One region of the Gracilibacillus sp. D59 genome, then DNA from elsewhere that is predicted to be linked to it. Evidence: riboswitches for the same ligand, from Rfam matches in the RefSeq annotation. Region 1 holds a riboswitch; the other holds the start of a gene.
The links. A riboswitch is a leader RNA that binds a small molecule or an ion and turns the genes downstream of it on or off. The one in region 1 is predicted to bind thiamine pyrophosphate.

Region 1 (9,972 bases):
AGTTAAAATCAGCATCCATTAAATTAATTTTCCTGCCTACTAAAAAATAGTTATGATCTAATGGATCTTCCCCCATCCATATTAGCCTGCCACCAGCTTCATTTGCCTGGACAATCCAATGGGGATCAAGGCGGTCAAGTAATAATGTAGAATCAATGGGGATTATACGTTGAAAATCTTTGTTATAGATTTCGACCGAATATATACCATCTGCATTTGCTTGAATTAAATTCGTAGTACTCATTAACGATTGCCTGTCATTAAATGAAGTAATTTCCCCTTCAGATTCTTGTAACAGCACATCCTGCAGTTCTTCATTGGTTAATACTTGTTTCGTTACCATATTCAATTGTTCAAACAATGAATCATACCTGCCAGATGACTCTATTGCTGTCTGACGTATTTGCTCTTCAGCATTATTTTGCAACAAATTCTCAACTAAAATATACGTAATCGCACTCACAATAAATAACACAATGAACATCACAAATAAATAAACTACCAACAACTGATTACGTAGTGTATTCCATCTTTTAAAATATTTGAGCATCTTGCTCACTCCAAACACTATTAACTTTGTTTATCCAGTATCCTAAGTCGTAATACTATTATACTATGGAAGTCAACATTACAAAACAATCATTTATTACCAAAATTGTATCCACTACTTTTACAAAAGATTTATTTTCAATTCACTTCATTCGGTTTATACATTTTTGGCCATAAAAAAACACTAAATAAACACATGCCTATTTAGTGTTTGTTTCATCGATTAAATTTTTCTATTCATACTCGCTATTTTCTTTGATTCCTATCCTCTAATATAACTAATCATACCGCTTTTTGCAAAGTAATCTTGTAGTTTGAGGCGTACATCACTTTCACTCTTCAACCGTTCTTTAACAATTACAAAATTGATGATCTTTAAGAACCTAATTTATTTCACTTTGCGCTCCGGACGAGGAAATACATCTGTTCTTTTCGCCCATTCTTTCCATTCTAATTTTAATTCTTCTACCATATATGGATATTGATCAGCTAGATTTACCATTTCACTTCTATCATTCTCCAAATTATATAGTTCCCAGTCTCTTTCTTTAATCTTCGACAACTTCCACTTACCTCGACGAATGCCGCAATGTTGCTCGTGTTCAAAACAAAGGCTTCTTTCTTGAGGAGATTCATCTAATAATGCAGGCATTAGGCTTTCCCCCTCCATTGGGAGAATTTTGTGACCATTATACTCCTCTGGATAATCTGCCCCTGTAATATCTACAAACGTTGCCATAAAATCTATAAAATGCCCTGGTCTGTGATCAATTTCTCCTTTACGTTCTATTTCCCCTGGCCAATGGGCAATTAATGGCGTACAAATTCCCCCTTCATGGCCATAATGCTTATATAAACGAAGGGGAGTACTACAGGCATTCGCCCAACCAGAACCATAGCTATGGTAACTATCAGGACCACCCATTTTCTTTAAATCTTCTTTCCGATGCAATATATTTGTTGTTGTTATCCAATTATCAAATCCCCACGGATCCCATTCAGCGCATGCTCCATTGTCAGAGCAGAACAAAATCAAAGTGTTCTCTAATTCCTGCTTTTCTTCTAAGTCACTTATTACTCTTCCAATATTTTGATCCATTCTATCAACCATCGCAGCATAAATAGCCATTCTCTTCGCTAAATCCTTTTTCCGATCCGGATCAATTGATTCCCATGCAGGATTAACACCTTGGATGTCTCTATCGCGATTCCAATATTCTGCTCGAGGTGTTAACGGTGTATCTTGCGTTATAATCCCCAATCCTTTCATTCGCTCCAAACGTTCCTCACGGATTTTATCCCACCCTTTTTCATAAAATCTTTCATATTTTGCAATGTCTTCTTGTGGTGCTTGTAAAGGAAAATGCGGGGCATTATATGACAAATACAGAAAGTACGGATTATCATCACATCTAGATTCTTCGATAAAATCTAAAGCATGATCAGTGATGGCATCTGTCGCGTAAAACTGTCCTTCTTCATACGCCCGCTCAGGCCGATCTTCAGGCAAGCGCACATAATCTTTTTGATCCCAAAAGCTTGTGAAACCACCCAAAAGTCCATAAAAGTCATCGAAGCCTTTTTTAATCGGTCCTTGCCTACCAACATGCCATTTTCCAGACAAATAGGTATGGTACCCTTCTTCCTTTAATACCTCAGCAAGGGTGACACACTGATCTTTTAAAAACCCACGATATCCAGGTGTTTCCAGTTCCTCGTTCATTTCGCCAACGCCTGCTTGATGCGGATAAAGACCTGTTAACAGTGATGCTCGACTAGGACAACAACGCGCAGAATTATAAAATTGCGTAAATCGCAGACCGCTTGAAGCAAGCCGATCTATATTCGGTGTATCTATCTCGCTTCCAAAGCAACCTAAGTCTGAATACCCTAGATCATCTGCAAGTATTAAAATCATATTTGGCTTCTGTTCTTTCATCACAAACCCCTCCATTTTTTGATTACTTCATTCACTGTTTGGATTTGTCTAAGGAGGTCTTCAGCGTTTTTCCTGAAGCAATCCATTATCTTGTAGCATATTTCGTCGTTTGGTATTACTTTTCATTATTGGTGAAAATTTAATTACATAATTTATGTATTAATACGTAAAATGCATTTATTTTATACCAGAATACGTTTACAAAACGTAAAAGTCAATCGTGCAATTCATCCTTTTTGCATTTTATAGCAAATAAAACCCCTCCATTGACTGGAGGGGAATATTATTTAAATTTTATATTCATTTTTATATCTTGTTGGAAATCACCGAATTCTTTACCGAAGATGTTCATACCGCCTTTATGAACCGCATCCTCTTTTAAACCTATTTTAAACGTTAAATAATCATTTTTCAGTACATTTATATCATTTAATGTAACATTAGAAAGCTGAAAATCATCTATCATCGTATTTTCATTTGATATTTTCCAAACCTTTAACGTACCATATTGAGTACTTGTTGTTTCTGCCCAGTATTTTGGATTTAATTTACCTGGACGATCTCCATAATCTCCTGGGCTGGTCCATGTCCCTATATCAACGTCATTTACCCAAACAGTGATGTCAGATGGCCAATTGTGATCATGGTTAGGAGCTTCTGAACAAATTTCTAATGAGAACTGAATTTCTTTTATAGTGGCATCAGGATCAATAACAATCGGAAATTTATACTCTAGAAATCCTTTCCGCGTCCAAATAAGTTGTGCTTGTATTCGTTCAGGACTATAAAAATAAACCGGCTCATCTTCAGGTATTAATAATTTCTCCTGATTTGCCATGCCACATGTAGGCGCAACTTGAAAGTCAACATATTGTCCAATAGGCATCTCTAGTTCATAATTTTTCAAATCAGTGTTCGAAGATTTATGTGGACTATTCAAAAGAATATGAATGTCATCAAAATTTCTTGTGCACACCTTCATTGCACCTCTACTCGCAGGTCTCAGCTCTGTAAGAATTAGATTAGCTTCTTCTAAAACACGAACATGTGAGGCGGTAGTGGAAACAGGAATTTGCAATGCATCTGATAGTTGATGCACATTCATATTTCCTTTATTTAGCAAATTAATCATTTTCAAGCGTACCTTTGATGATAACGCATGGGTTACCTTGCTTAGTTTTTCAGGATCGTTAATGGATAGTTCAAACAACTTTCATCCCTCCAGTGAGCTTTTATATTAAAATTATGGTTGTTAGTTTAAATATAAACGAAAAATCAGTTTTTATCTAGTTTTTTAAATTAATTAATCAGATTTATCCAATTTTAATAAATTATATGGAGGAAATGAGCACGTCACGTGTTATTTCTGTATATTTAGCGTCTAGCAGTTACCTTAGATTCAATCCTTAAGCCTAACAGAAAAAAGCACTCCGCTAAGCATAAAATTAACGAAGTGCCTTTATAACCTCTAAGCCAATTTCCTGCAGGCTGTCTACATCCTGATCTGAAACGTTACTGTCCGTAATTATCCGTTCTACCTGTGCTAACGGTGCAACATGAGCAAACGCTTGAAAATCAAACTTATGATGATCAGCCAAAATATAGGTGGTATCAGCTATTGCGATCATTTTTTGCTTCACGCGGGCTTGTTGTTCATTTGATTCACTAATTCCTCTTTCAAAGTGAATTCCTTTACAGGACAGAAATGCTTTATTTACATGATATAAATCAAGTGAACGTTCCGCTAAAGGACCTACATAGGAAAGGGATCTTGCAAGCAAGGTACCACCAGTTGAAATCACCGTAATTTGATTCTTTTTACTTAATTCTAGCACGACATTTACAGAATTCGTCAAAACGGTAACAGGTATATTTGGCAAGTTCTTTGCAACATACCAGGCTGTTGTACTAGCATCTAATAAGATTTTATCCGTTTCAACAATATGTTTAACAACTTCCCGGGCAATTTCTTTTTTTTCGTCTACATACATTACTTCTCGTTCTTGGAAAGGTATTTCCGGTCCATCCTGAGAGGAAGCTATACTGACAGCGCCTCCATGACTTCTGGCTAATTTTTTTTCCTTTTCTAGTTTTTCTAAGTCTCGACGAATGGTTTCATCAGTCACTGAAAAAAGGTTCGCGAGCTCAGAAACTCTAATACTTTTCTTCTCATTAACGACTTCTACAATTCGCTGATGTCTCTCTGCAACTAACATTTGATTCTCCTACCTTCTCATTCTACAAAACTGTCTACTATTGACTATAGGGAAGTCTACTCTAAATTTCAACAGTTTAGTCAAGATGAAAGACTTCTTGATCTATTAAATACATTTTCGGGTCACCTTTTTCATCCATTGCTAGAATATCGCTCATAAATTCCTGCCATTTTCGGTTAGCTGGATTGCTTTCCAATTCTTTCATTGCACGATGATAATCATCCACTTCCATATATGCATAAAGTTTGGTGCCATCCATGAAAATACTATAGTTGCTAATGCCTACTTCTTTTAGTGCTGCCAATAATTCCGGGTGTACTGCCTGATGTCTTTTCTTATATTCTTCTTGCGACCCTTCCTTACATTCCATAATAAACATATAACGTGCCATCCAATTTCCTCCTCATCATTGTAAACGTATTCATTTTATTGTTTTGTTTTTACTTTTGTTTGTTTCCATTGTATCACAGAACAAAACAAATATGAACAAAAACACAAGCTTATGATCGCTTGTGCTGAAAGTAGTTCTCTAAATAGTAATAAACACCTTGATTGTCATTCGTAAACTCTGTGATTTCCTTTACTAATGATTTAATTTGATCCGTAGCATTGAACATACCCACAGGGTAACCTACATATTTCATCATCGGAATGTCGTTATTACTATCCCCGATTGCCATAGTGTCTGCTGGATTAATCTGATAATGTTTCAGCAACACTTCAATTCCAGTTGCTTTATTAACTCCTTCTACCATCACTTCCACGTTATGATGAGAAGATGAAGAGGTGGTAAAATCAGTTTCTTTTTTCATATTTTCCAGTTCTTCGATCCATGCTTGCATTTTGCCATGATCGTTAGAGAAGCAGAACATTTTCGCATACTTTTGGTTCGGTAACGTTTCTTTCCAACAAATTTCATGTTGAATCGCTGCTTGTCGTTCCAGCCATTCATTGATTCCTACTTCATCTGGCTTCTCACCACTGATCATGGACTCCATATAACTTCGATCCTCTGTTAGCGAGAGTCGCTCCCCATCATTAGGGTGAACTTCATAATAAATTTGATGTGCCCTTGCAGATTGTATCACTTTATCCACAAGATCTGTGGATAAAGTGTGTTCTAATACCTTTTCGCCTTCAACATATGTAATCATACCATTTGCTGTAACAAATCCATCTAATTCTAAATTATCTGGTGCCGAATCAAATATTTCGTTATAAGAACGGCCTGTTACGATAAACACTCGAATTCCTTTTTTTCTTATATCCTGAATGATATCGAGCGTATTTTCAGTTAATTGATTATGGTTATTCAGCAATGTGCCATCCATATCTAAGCAAATTGCTTTTGGTGAAAATGTCATTGTTGCAATCCCCCTTGTAAACTAGCCGTTACCTAGTATAGCATAAGAAATATAAGCTCACCATCGACTTATATCGATGAGTGAGCTTAGAATCATTTGTCATGCTTCCCTGTTTCTAGAGGATTGAGATTGGCTTCGATTTTATTTCGTTTATTTTCTAGAAAGGGAGGAAGAGCGATCGTTTCTCCTAGTTGTTCGATATTTTCGTCTGTGTCAAACCCTGGCCCATCCGTTGCTAGTTCAAATAAAATGCCATTAGGTTCTCGAAAGTATAGCGATTGAAAATAGTACCGATCGACAAGTCCTGAGTTAGGTAGTCTTTCTTTGGTAATTCTCTCACGCCATTTTTCAAGCTCTTGATAATCTGCTACTCGAAAAGCAACATGGTGGACACTACCTCTTCCAGGACGCTCTTTTTGCAATTCTGGGCGAACTTCGATATGCACCTCTGCACCTGTACCACCTTCGGCCATTTCAAAAACTTGCATATCGTTTTCTCCTGCTGGGTTAAGGTAAGAACCAGCATAACGAAAGCCAAGAACTTCTGTTAAAATCCTTTCTGTTGGTGCTAATTCCGGAACTGTTAGTCGAACTGGTCCTAAACCGGTTATACCGTATTGCGTTGGAACCGGGCTTTTCTCCCATGGAACCCCGGCTTCCACACCCTTGTTATTTTCATCCGATACTAAAACAAGACGTTGTCCTTCATGATCTTGAAAAGGCAATACTTTTCGGCCAAATTTTTCTCCAATTCCGTCATGGACAACATCATATTCATCAAAGCGCTTTTCCCAATAGATTAACGCCTCATCACTCGCAACACGTAAAGAGGTATAAGAAATACTGTTATTTCCAGAATATGTATGCCCTGCATTTGTTATTTCAAAAAAGGTTAAATCTGTTCCAGGTCGTCCGATTTCATCTGCATAAAATAAATGATACATACTCGGATCATCTTGATTCACAGATTTTTTAACTAACCGCATTCCTAAAATATTCGTATAAAATTGATAATTATCTTTAGCATTTGCTGTAATTGCTGATACGTGATGTATTCCTTTAAGTTCCATGAGTTGCCTCCTTGAAGATATTGTTCATTCTATTATAACCCCTTTGTTATCTTGATTTCAAAGTAATAACATCTTGACAAACGGAGGGTTTTTGTTACAATTTTTTATAATTACATAAGTGTTATCACTACTAGGGGTGCCTTTTTAGTATGGGCTGAGAAAAAAGCACGTTGAAGCTTTTTAACCCTGAGAACCTGATCTGGTTTGTACCAGCGGAGGGAAGTAGCTAAACTATTTGCATGGTATAGCCAGGTTCTTATTCGGAATCTGGCTTTTTATTTTTTAGGATAGTGATGCACTTTCTATTTTACAAAGGAGGAAGTTTGCATGAATCGTACTTTATTATTAACAACGATGGCCGTTTTTATTGCGATTGGTACATTAGGTTCACAATTTCTATGGTTCCCGACCGGTATAGCCAAAGCATATCCAGTGCAACACGCAGTTAATGTGATGGCAGCTGTTACTCTGGGGCCTGTTCCTGCTGTTATCATTGCTTTTACTATTGGACTTTTACGTAATTTATTAGGCATAGGAACATTGCTTGCATTTCCAGGTGGCATGATAGGGGCGTTACTTGCAGGTTATATGTATCGATGGACGAAAAAAACGACTTTGGCTGGAGTCGGGGAAATTATTGGCACCGGTGTGCTAGGTGCTTTACTATCCGTTCCTTTTGCCAAAATTGTTATGGGAACTTCTGTAGGTGCTTTAGCATTTTTACCAGGTTTTCTAGTTAGTAGTGTAACAGGAGCTATCATTGGGCTCTTGATTTTATCCAAAGTGAAACATACTTCTTTGATGCAACAACCAGTTTCCAGTAAATAAAGCCATCTGCGGGACTTTTTAAGGAATTAGCACCGTAATAAACACCAAATCATAGCATTCCTTCGCTAGATTTGGTGTTTATCTTGGTTTATGTGACAAATCTTTGCTTATTCTTGTTACTTTTGTCGTTTATCTCTGTTTATTCTACAAATCTTTGCTTGCTCTTGTTACTTTTGTCGTTTTATCTAGATTCAAGACTTTTCTATAAAAGCGACCATATAGGAGATGGTCGCTTTCGTTTTAATCCTTTGCAAAAAAGGCTTCTGCTTTTTCTAAATATACTTCTTGTTCTGGAGTAAGATCATACTCCTCTTCAATTGCATCTACTGGGCAAACTGATTTACATGCTCCACAATCGATACAAATATCTGGATCTATATAAAATTGATCTGGCCCTTCGACAATACAGTCTACTGGACACACTGTTGTGCATTCGCCAGATTTTTCTGTTTCACATGGTTCTGTTATTACAAATGCCATCTTGCATCCTCCTAGATGTTTAACAATCTATTATTTAAGATAAAGCATGTTCGACTAGAATTGCAAGTGTTTTAAAGAAATTTATAACATTGGAGAGGAAGAAATTGTGGCCTCTTCTTACTAAATAAAATTAAGAACCCGATTCATTTCGAAACGGGTTCTTGTTAATCTTAGCTATTGCTATTATCGTTTATTAAATGTGTCTGGATCTGGACCAACACGTTCATCTTTATTCATATCGTGAATTAACTTCATTTCCTCTTCGGATAATTCAAAGTCAAAAATATCTGCATTATCATGAATACGATGCTGTTTCACTGATTTAGGAATGGTCACAACCTCTTGTTGTAAATCCCAACGTAAAATAACTTGTGCTGTCGATTTACCATGATGTTTTGCAATATCGGTTAATGTTGGATCATCCAAAATTTTCCCTTGTTTCAGTGGAGACCATGCTTCTAGCTGAATATTATGATTTTTGCAGAACTCATGCAAACTTCGTTGTTGTAGATGAGGGTGATATTCAACTTGGTTTACCATTGGTACAACTTGTGAATTATTGATTAAATCTTCTAAGTGATGCTCTTTAAAATTACTTACACCAATTGCACGGATTTTCCCGTCGTTATATAACTTCTCCATTGCCTTCCATGACTCTTTATATTTGTTTAGTTCTGGAACAGGCCAATGAATTAAATACAAATCTAAATATTCTAGACCCAATTTATTCAAGCTTGTTTCTAATGCTTGGATCGTTTCCTCGTAGCCCTGATCTCCATTCCAAAGCTTAGAGGTAATGAATAATTCTTCACGAGGAATACCAGAATCTTTGATTGCTTTCCCTACACCTTCTTCATTACCATAAACGGCTGCTGTATCTATGCTTTTGTAGCCGTGTTCCAGTGCCCACTTAACGGAATTGTAAACTTCTTCTCCTTCTTCCACCAAGAATACACCTAGACCAAACCATGGCATTTTCACACCATTATGTAGCGTAGTAGTTGATTGCAAACTATTAACCATCTCAAATTCCTCCTTTGTTCATTGTCTATACTATCTTGCCACAATCCACCATAAATGAAAAATATTGTGCTCATAAAAAAGTGGCCACTAAGAAACGTAGCGACTTCAGAATCAACTGAGAATGATGACTTATCGTAGTTCGATTCGTGAAGTCGCCTAGTTTCTGAGCACTCGGAACAAGACAAGTCCGTCATATACTCTTACCTCGTGAAATATGCTTAGTGCTCCCGTTTCACCCTGTACCTTTGTCCCAGATTTGATGGACTTTGTAATGACGATATTGTTGTTTCGGTATAGTTTTAATAAAATGAGTTGGTTTACCGATTGTAAATAGTGCTAGTTGGTGCATCGCCCTTGTACATGCTGTATAGAATAAGTTTCGTTCCAATTCATCTTGGAAATTTTCATTGGATGCATCTGCTATGATAACCGCATCGAATTCAATTCCTTTGGCAAGATATGCCGGAATCACTACAATACCTTTTTCAAAAATGTGTGCTTCC
Region 2 (9,972 bases), on a different contig from region 1:
TGCAAATGATATTAAAGTTTACGCTTTAGACGGGGCAGCCGAATGGGCAAAACAAGAAAACTATAAAATCCCGATAAGCCGTATGCTAAACGTATTTATGTATAATCATAATTCGACCGGGGAGGAGCAATTCGACGGGATTCAATTCGATATCGAACCGTATCTGTTGGACGAATGGGATACTGATGGCCGCGGTCAATTGATCCAGGAATATTTGAATGTATTAAAGGTTTTGAACCACATGGCTGACGCTTATGGCAAAAACCATGACTTTGATTTCATGGCAGCGATACCGTTTTGGTTTGACGGGGAAAGATATGAGACCACTTATCATGGCAAAACAAAGCCATTATCTGACCACGTGATGGACATTGTCAGTAATGTGGCACTCATGGCCTATCGAGATTTTGCGGAAGGTCGCGATTCCATCATATATCACACTGAACATGAAGTCGAATATGCAAATGAAATTGGAGCGAAAGCCGTAATCGGAGTAGAAACACAATATCTTGAACCATACGAAAAAGTATCCTTCTTTGAAGAAGGAGAAACTTACATGAATAACCAATTACAAATCGTAGATCAAATCTACTTCGACCAATTAGGATACGGAGGCCAGGCGATTCATAAGTATCAAAGTTATCAGACGATGAGGCCATGAATAACAGTGGAAATCAAATGAAGGTAGTACTGCTCGTGTGCATAGCCTTACTGACAGGTGAGTATTTCTATGAAGCTAAGTGAGGGATAAAATGATTTAATAACTTACTGATAAGTTTCTTTAACCATCAAGGGGCAAAAAACTCCCACTTTAGGTAAGATTTATAAAAATTGAGCACCCTAGGTTAGGACTAGGGTGCTCTAGTGAGGTATTAAAAAACTCCTCCGAGGTGCTAAACTATTTCGGCTCGCCAACCAAAAGAAAAGCATGATGAGGAGTTTTAAATGGACACTTAATTTAGCACGAAAAACGGAATTGTAAGTATCATCTTTACTCGTCAAATGTGGCAGGCACTTTTATTATATGTTAGTAGGTTTAATAAAGCTTAAAATCAAACCTACTAAACCACCGACAATTGCTGGTATAATCCAACCCAATCCTACAGTATATAAAGGAAGTACAGTAGTAAACCATTCATTAACCACTTGTATGTTTATCCCCGCTGCATTCAAGCCATCAAACAGAGCTATAATAAATGTACATAATATGCTTATTTGATAAACTTCTTTCCTTCCTTTGAAAAGCGGGTGTAAGAAGGTTAAAATCATTAAGCACATCGCTAATGGATAAAGCATAGATAAGACTGGTATCGAAAATTCGATAATAGTAGATAGTCCAAAGTTTGAAATAACCGCACTAAACAAAGTAAAAATTATCGCCCATACTTTATATGAGACGTTTGGCACAATTTTATGAAAGTAGGATGCACAAGACGTAATTAAGCCGATACTTGTAGTTAAACATGCAGCTACCACAATAAATCCAAGAATTATTTTTCCATATGAACCAAAATAGAATGCAGATGTCGCCGCTAAAATCGCACCGCCATTATCCAAATAGCCAATGCCATTTACACTGATCGCGCCGAGATAGGCTAGCGATGAGTAGACAATAGCTAAAAGCGCTGCAGCAATTAGTGCAGCTTTCATAGTAGAAACTAAGAGCTTTTTTTTCGATACAGAGCCTTGGTCTTTCATGGTATTAATAATGATAATTCCGAAGACGAATGCTGCGAGTACATCCATGGTTAAATACCCTTCTTGAAAGCCTTTGAAGAAACTGTTTACCGTGTAGCCTTCTGTCGGCTCTTGAATGGCACCAATCGGATTAAAGAAGGCTGCTAAGATTAATAACGTAATAACAATTAACAAAAGCGGTGTTAGTATTTTCCCGATAATATCGACGAGCTTCTTAGATTGCAACGAGAAATATAGAGATAAACCAAAGAATATGATGGTAAAGATCAGCAATGACCAATTGCTCGATTTATCCTCCAAAAACGGAAGAATTCCCATTTCATAAGCAACTGTATTAGTTCTTGGCAATGCAAATAATGGTCCGATTGTTAAATACAAAGCAACAGTAAAAATGAGACCGTACAATGGATGAACTTGACTTGCAAGTGATTGCAAATTACTTTTGCCTGAAATGCCTAATGCTAAGACAGCAAGTACAGGCAATCCGACGCCGGTAATGATAAAACCTAAGTTTGCTAAAAATAGATTTTCCCCTGCAGCTTGCCCTAATTGTGGTGGGAAAATTAAGTTTCCTGCCCCAAAAAATAGAGCAAATAACATAAAACCTACTGTGATGACACTTACTGAATTACGTGATGACATACTAAACCTCCGTTAATTATTATGTAAAATGCCATACAAGGCATTGTGGTTGTGTCGACATGCTTCGTCAAAAAATACAGAATATCATGTAATCATTTGAAAAGCAATACATATTAATATCTGTTTTATAGGTAAATATTAGGGCGGAAGATATATAGAGTTGATAGAGAAGCGCTAGAAGTTGATAGAGAAGCGCTAGAAGTTAATAGAGAAGCGCTTGAAGTTGATAGAGAAGCGCATGAAGTTGATAGAGAAACGCCTAAAGTTGATAGAGAAGCGCTTGAAGTTGATAGAGAAGCGTTTGAAGTTGATAGAGAAGCGTTTGAAGTTGATAGAGAAGCGTTTGAAGTTAATAGAGAAACGCATGAAGTTGATAGAGAAACGCTTGAAGTTGATAGAGAAGCGTTTGAAGTTGATAGAGAAACGCTTGAAGTTGATAGAGAAGCGTTTGAAGTTGATAGAGAAGCGCTAGAAGTTGATAGAGAAACGCCTAAAGTTGATAGAGAAGCACTTGAAGTTGATAGAGAAACGTCTGAAGTTAATAGTAGATCCGAACTGTTGAAATTCTTACGTGACATTTTCAATTTATGTTCGAATATAAAAATAATGAAAGCTATCGCCAGATTCTTATGACAATAGCATAAGTGTTCAAAGCCCAAAAGGCTGCCAGACCTACCTGAACTAGGTGGCCTGGCACTTTCATTTCAGTTATTGTTCTAATCACTATGCAGCAGATAGATTTTTTCTGGTATCTGTATAATGTCTTTCACTTTTCATGATCAAAGCTCCAACAATAACAAAGGCTAGAATGATAAACGCCAGCACGACATATCCATTCTGGAAGCCAAGAATATTGTATAAGTAACCCATTACAAAAGAGAAGATAGAGATTCCAACCTGTTTCGCGAAATTAAATCCTAGCATATATACGGTAGCTGATAAACGAACATCAAATACACCCGTAATATATTTCATAATAGAAACAAGCATTAAAGGCATCTCAATAGCAGCTAGTAATCTCCAAGTTGCTAACATCCATATTTCTGTGAAGAATGCTGACCCAATTACACGGATAAACAATACAATTCCAGCTAGAATCAGACCATTTTTAGCACCAATTTTATTGATAAACCATGGCGCTAAAACCATAAATCCAGCTTCAAGGAATACTTGTACAGAAGCAATTCGACTAAAAACAAGCTCACCTCTCGATGCATCATTGAAAAAGCTTGCAAAATAATTGGGGAACTGTTGATCAAATACATCAAACATTGTTGCGATACCGATCATCATAATACAAAATCCCCAGAAGCTTCGATTTCTAAATACATTTAAAATATTTTCTTTTGTTACTGGTGTTTCTTCCTCTTCTGAAGCTTCTGGTGCATCAACGTTCGCTTCTTCTTCTTTTCTTACACGAAGCGTCCATAAAAGAATACCAAGAATTACTGCTGATACTGTACAAGCCCAGAAAATGCTGTATGGGTTACGAACAAACATAATACCACCGATAAATGCTGCCGTACCACCTGCGAGTGAACCAAATAAACGCACATGTCCATATTCATACTTGTTTGCACGTGTGGAACGCTCGATATATGCCTCTACGACTCCAACACCGCCATTTAAACATAAACTTAAATAGGCCCCACCAACAATTGCACCAAAGATTGCATTAATTTGCAGCAGTGGGAGAAAAGCAAACTGAACAAATGGTCCAATAAATAAAAGACATAAAACAACAAAACCAAATAAATATTTTTTCAGTCCTAGTTTATCTTGAATGATTCCATAAATCGGTTCCAAAACTAGAGCAGTAATCGCCATAGCGGAGAATACTAATCCGGAAATACTCGTATCAAGATGAGCAGTTTTATTTAACCAAAAAGGTAAAAAGGCGAATATTAGCGCCCATATCATGAAATAGAAGTAATACATACCTCCGAAATTCCAAAATTTTAGCTGTTTTAAATTGTTCATTGTTGTCTACTCCTTTTTAAAACTTCAGGTGTTTGTGGTGTCCATCTATCATCTGGAACAGGTTTACCGAAAACAGGATCTCCATTTGCATCCCATTCGATTTTTTGTGCTCTTGCTTGACGATTTGGTTCATAGAGCGGGTCTCCAACCAAATGAGTATAGTTGCGAGCGTGGTAAACTAAAATTGTATCTTTTCCGTCTTCAGATTCTGTAAAACAGTTATGCCCTGGACCATACTGACTGTTTTCGGGACAACTTTGGAAAACTGGTTCTTGGTTTTTTGTCCATGACTTCGGATTCAGAAGATCGTCATTCTTATTAGCAGTTAGTAGTCCCATGCAATAATCGACACCAGTGGCACTTCCTGAAAAGGTTATGAACACCTTTTCATTCTTGATTAAAACAGCTGGTCCTTCATTTACCCAAAATCCTTTTATCTCCCATGGAAGTTCAGGTTTTGATAACATGACTGGTTCTGTTTTTAATGTCCACGGATTTTCCATTTTTGCAATATATAGGTTTGAATGCCCTTTAATATCCAAGTCTTGTTGTGCCCATACGTAATACTGCTCATCATGATGGAAGAAGGTTGTCGCATCTAATGCGAACGTTGACATGCCAGTTTTTACTTCACCTTTTTCAATCCAAGTTCCCTCCATTGGATTTTTTGAGGCGTTTTCAAGAACATACATTCTATGATTGAACGTATCGTCATCAATATTTGTATCAGGTGCAGCAGCGAAATAGATATACCATTTACCATTGGCACGATGAATTTCAGGTGCCCAAATTAATTCGCTCAATGGACCGCTTTCATGTTTCCACCAAATAGCAATTTCTTCTGCATCATGTAAGTCATTTAGTGTTCTTGCTCTCCTAAGTACGATACGATCATATAAAGGGTGGGACCCTGTAAAATAGTAATAACCGTCCGAATGTTTATACACAAAAGGATCAGCACGTTGTAATACGATTGGATTCATTATGTCTTCTTTCATATGTATACACCTCTATTAACTATGTTTTTCTTACTTACATTAAGGAATATTACTACTTATACGTATAAGTGTCAAACAAAAATATTGAAAAAGTTATTTAATTCATATGATAGATTAAGAGAAAAATGATCGATGTTAGCTAGATGGAATTGTTGAAATAAAGGTTTTGTAAGCTTTTATCACTTGTTTTGCTTTTTTGGGGAATATAGTATGATAAGTTTTTTGTTTTAAATTTGTATGGATTCATTGAAAACGCTTTATAAAATATGTACGAACAAAAATTTGTGGGGTATGGGTGTATACTTGAATATAAGTGCAAGAATCATTTAAATCTTTAAAGTGAAATAGTTTTGGAATATTATGTTAACATAGATTTAATAGGTGTTTACTAGGGCTAGGCAACAATTAGTAACGAAAAAGGAGATTTTAAATGGAGAAAATTGAACAACTAATTCAAGAATTTGAACAGTTTAATGATTGGGTTCGATCTCTAACGAAAATAGAGGATGACCTTTTCTTTGAACCTATTAAAAAAGGAAAATGGTCTCCCGCTGAAATTATTAGTCATATTACTTATTGGGACCGTTACATGTTACAAGATTTAATACCAAAAATGACATCGGGAGCAAATGTCGAAAGTGCTGCATTTGACGTCATCAATCAACCAGCTTCTGAATATGCTTTATCTGGTGTTAAAAAGCAGCAACTATTAAAGGAACAAATCGACGCCAGGAGTCAATTAGTCAAAGTGTTAAAGGGAAAATCAGAGGAAGAATTTTTTGCTGCATATACGTTAAATGGGGAAGAGATAGACCGATATTCAGGTTATCCTCATTCACTCTTCAATTATATAAGTGCTTTTGTTTGGCATGATAACCACCATAAAGAGCAGATAGAAGCGTTTTTGAGCGACAAGAATGAAACAATACTATGACTAGCTTCGTTTGATTTTCCAAATATTAGCTAGTACACTAAAATATGAAACTAAATAATTCAATCATTCGACTAGGGGAGCATGTAGATGCTGAGAGAGGAATTCGACCCTTTGAACCTGATCTAGTTAAAACTAGCGTAGGGAAGTGGAATGGGTAGTCATATAGATTTTGATTAGTCTATATATTATTAGACCCATCTCCTTTCCTTGGTGATGGGTTTTTGTTATGTCATTGTTAGGAGTTACAATCATTTTTATTCGCAATTACAAAAAATAAGGAGAGTGCTAAATGAGTAGATTGTTTACAGAGCGTCTATGGAGAAGAGTGGAACCTATTTGGAATACGTATCTTGAACATCCGTTTGTTAAGGGATTGGGTGATGGTACATTAGAACAGGAGAAGTTCAAACATTGGTTAAAGCAAGACTATGTCTATCTGATTGATTATGCAAGACTTTTTGCAATAGGAAGTGCTAAAGCAGAAGACTTAGAGAAGATGACGACCTTTGCCAAGCTGTTACATGGCGTATTAGATGTGGAGATGGATTTACACCGTAAGTTTGCGGCAGAATTCGGTATATCTAAAGAAGAACTTGAGGCAACAGAACCGTCTGCGATTACAACAGCATACACGAGCTATATGTTGAACTTATCTCAGCGTGGAGGTGTGGAAAATGTCGTTGCATCAGTACTGGCATGTGAATGGAGCTACAATTTTATCGGGAAATCTCTAGCGAAATTACCAGGTGCCTTAGATGATGATAATTTTTATAGTAGCTGGGTGGAAATGTATAGTTCCAATGAGTTTACAGAATTAGCTGAAGAGACAAAACAGTTGATGAATCAGATTGCGGAAGGAAAGCAGGAACAAGAGTTAGCTAGACTTAAGGAAATTGTGGTGAGGACTAGTCAGCTTGAATATATGTTTTGGGATATGGTCGAAAATAAAGAAGATTGGCCGGTGAATATATGATGAATGATCCTGAAATAACCCATTTAGCAAATCTTGTAGAGGAACGAAAAGACGAATTAAAGCAAATTCTATCTGATCTTATAAGTTTTCCAACAGTGAGTCCGCCTGCTAGAAATACGTCTGAAATTCAGGCGTATATAGCTGAGTATTTAGAAGGATTAGACTTTCAAACCGAACGTTGGGATGTATTTCCGAATGATCCTAACCTTGTCGGTATTAAGAAAGGGATGCAATCTGAATCATACAATAGTCTGATCATTAACGGGCATATTGATGTGGCTGAGGTTGGTGATGATTCCAGTTGGACAGTACCTCCTTTTTCTCTCACTGAAAAAGCTGGATTTCTGTATGGTCGTGGTGTCTCCGATATGAAGGGAGCCATTGCTTGTACTCTATTCGCAGTAAAGCTGTTACATGAAGAAGGGATAAACTTAAAAGGTGATTTACAGATCCAGACGGTAATCGGTGAGGAAGTTGGTGAGGCAGGTACACTTTCTTGTATTGAAAAAGGATATAATGCTGATTTTGCACTAGTTGTTGATGGTAGTAATCGCGAAATCCATGGTCAAGGTGGTGTGATTACGGGATGGATAACGGTTAAAAGTAAACAAGTTTATCATGATGCAATGCGTGCTGAATTAAATGACACAGGTAAAGGTGCTAGTGCAATCGAAAAAATGACCAAAATTATCGATAGCTTGCGTGCGTTGGAACAGGAGTGGGCGGAAACCAAACAGTATCCAGGATTTAAAAAAGGTACGACTACCATTAATCCGGCGGTCATTGAAGGTGGACGCCACCCGGCATTTGTAGCGGATCAATGTCGTCTTTGGATTACAGTTCATTTTTATCCTGGTGAAGATTATCAAGAGGTTGCAGAAGAAATAGAGTCGTACCTGACACAATCTGTTGAAAACGATCCGTGGTTTCAAGACAATCCACTTCTTTTTGAATGGGGCGGGAAATCCATGATAGTGGACCGAGGTGAAGTTTTTCCATCTGCTAAGATAGATCCAGAGCATCCAGCTATGAAGCTTCTGCAACAATCACACTTCACTGTCGAACAGGAAACAACTACTATTGGTATGTCGAAAACGGTGACAGATGCGGGTTGGTTCGGTGATGCTGGAATTCCGACGGCTATTTACGGCCCAGGAAAATTAAATGAAGCACATTCTGTTGATGAAAAAATAGAATGGGATGAATTAATTACGTTTACGAAGACATTGCTAACGTTTATTTCATCTTGGTGTAATGCAAAGAAACAGTAGGATACTAGAGGTATCAACCCATCTGGGGTGGTACCTTTTTTGGTAATGTAGCGACTGATAATGGAATAATTTGGTATCTTATCACAGTCACAACAGGGAGCATCACACTTTTGAGATTAAAGTGAGCTTAAACCTGAACTAAATGAAATAGCGATAAATAGTAAACTGAAGGGTCAAGTCAAACTAGTATTAATTGGACAACATTACATAAATGAAGGCGGAAATTTTACCTTAACGACCGGCATTATGATGGATGACCCTATTTTAAATAGTAGTTCAGCAGCGATGGCTAATGGTGCGGTTGCTAGTTAAAATGTTGAGATATATCCTGAATTCTTAAGAACAGCTTTAAGTAATTTACCTCAAAGAACAGAACACCTTGTAGTAAATCAATAGCATGTGAATTTTTGTAAGTAACGGGAAGTTATCTTCAAGAAGAAAATGCATGAAAAAATCGACTCCCTTTAAAAAAGAGCCGATTATTTATTTATATTTTATACTTGTAGTTCAAATTGTTTGGAGTATAAGTTTGCATACACTCCACTCTGAGCAAGCAATGTATCATGGGTTCCTTCTTCTACAATCCCTTCTTCTGTTAAAACGATAATTCGTTCCGCCTTACGAATAGTGGAAAGTCGGTGAGCTATCACAATAGTTGTACGCCCCTTTGCTAGTAATTCCAGTGATTCCTTTACAATGCTTTCACTTTCGTTATCAAGTGCGCTTGTTGCTTCATCTAATATCAGAACAGGAGGGTTTTTTAAGAATACACTAGCGATACTAAGTCGTTGTTTTTGACCACCAGACAGTTTTACGCCTCGTTGTCCAATCTCAGAATGGTATCCATTTGGCAGGCGCATGATGAAGTCGTGGGCATTTGCATGCTTGGCAGCAGTAATAATTTCATCTTCGCTAGCTTCTGGATTACCATAACGAATATTTTCCATAACAGTATCAGCAAAAAGGTAAACATCCTGTTGTACCACACCAATGTTTTTCCTTAAAGATTGCAATTCAACATCACGGACGTTTATTCCATCAAGTAACACTTCCCCATCATTCACATCATAAAAGCGGGGGATTAGCGAGCATAACGTCGTTTTCCCAACTCCAGATGCACCAACCAATGCAACGAACTCCCCGGGTTTAATATGAAGGGATAGGTTTTCCAAGACATCATTTATATGGTTATCGTACCGAAAAACAACTCGCTTGAACTCAATGTTACCATGTACCTTTGACATGGTTATGGCATTTGGCTTGCTTTCGATCGAAGGCTTCACTTTCATTATTTCCATAAAACGTAGAAAGCCAGTAATCCCTTCCTGAAGCTGTGTACTCATATGTGCCAACTTTTGAATTGGTTCAACCAAGAAGTTGATATACAGTAAAAAAGTAATCAAATCTGCTAAGTCTAATTGTTCGTTTACGATATTGACACTACCATAGACGATTATCGTAATGGTTATTAACTGG

Region 2: it holds a riboswitch for thiamine pyrophosphate, as region 1 does, so the genes downstream of both, tenA (thiaminase II) here and thiW (energy coupling factor transporter S component ThiW) in region 1, are expected to answer to the same signal.

The regions. Positions count from the first base shown of each region.
Region 1 covers NZ_JBQQCK010000002.1:522,461-532,432, reverse strand. Annotated here, with positions in the region: gene ACTWP4_RS05705 (cache domain-containing sensor histidine kinase) at 1-550, opposite strand, end outside; gene ACTWP4_RS05700 (arylsulfatase) at 938-2,488, opposite strand; gene ACTWP4_RS05695 (ArsR/SmtB family transcription factor) at 2,772-3,698, opposite strand; gene ACTWP4_RS05690 (DeoR/GlpR family DNA-binding transcription regulator) at 3,934-4,704, opposite strand; gene ACTWP4_RS05685 (L-rhamnose mutarotase) at 4,781-5,095, opposite strand; gene ACTWP4_RS05680 (HAD family hydrolase) at 5,205-6,068, opposite strand; gene ACTWP4_RS05675 (ring-cleaving dioxygenase) at 6,161-7,138, opposite strand; TPP riboswitch at 7,261-7,376, shown strand; gene thiW (energy coupling factor transporter S component ThiW) at 7,466-7,966, shown strand; gene ACTWP4_RS05665 (indolepyruvate ferredoxin oxidoreductase subunit alpha) at 8,207-8,446, opposite strand; gene ACTWP4_RS05660 (aldo/keto reductase) at 8,630-9,469, opposite strand; gene helD (RNA polymerase recycling motor HelD) at 9,702-9,972, opposite strand, start outside.
Region 2 covers NZ_JBQQCK010000003.1:250,663-260,634, forward strand. Annotated here, with positions in the region: gene ACTWP4_RS07425 (hypothetical protein) at 1-661, shown strand, start outside; gene brnQ (branched-chain amino acid transport system II carrier protein) at 1,021-2,340, opposite strand; gene ACTWP4_RS07435 (oligosaccharide MFS transporter) at 3,064-4,320, opposite strand; gene ACTWP4_RS07440 (glycoside hydrolase family 43 protein) at 4,317-5,324, opposite strand; gene ACTWP4_RS07445 (DinB family protein) at 5,749-6,252, shown strand; TPP riboswitch at 6,316-6,413, shown strand; gene tenA (thiaminase II) at 6,542-7,225, shown strand; gene ACTWP4_RS07455 (acetylornithine deacetylase) at 7,225-8,496, shown strand; partial or broken gene ACTWP4_RS07460 (short chain dehydrogenase) at 8,638-8,802, shown strand; gene ACTWP4_RS07465 (ABC transporter ATP-binding protein) at 8,991-9,972, opposite strand, start outside.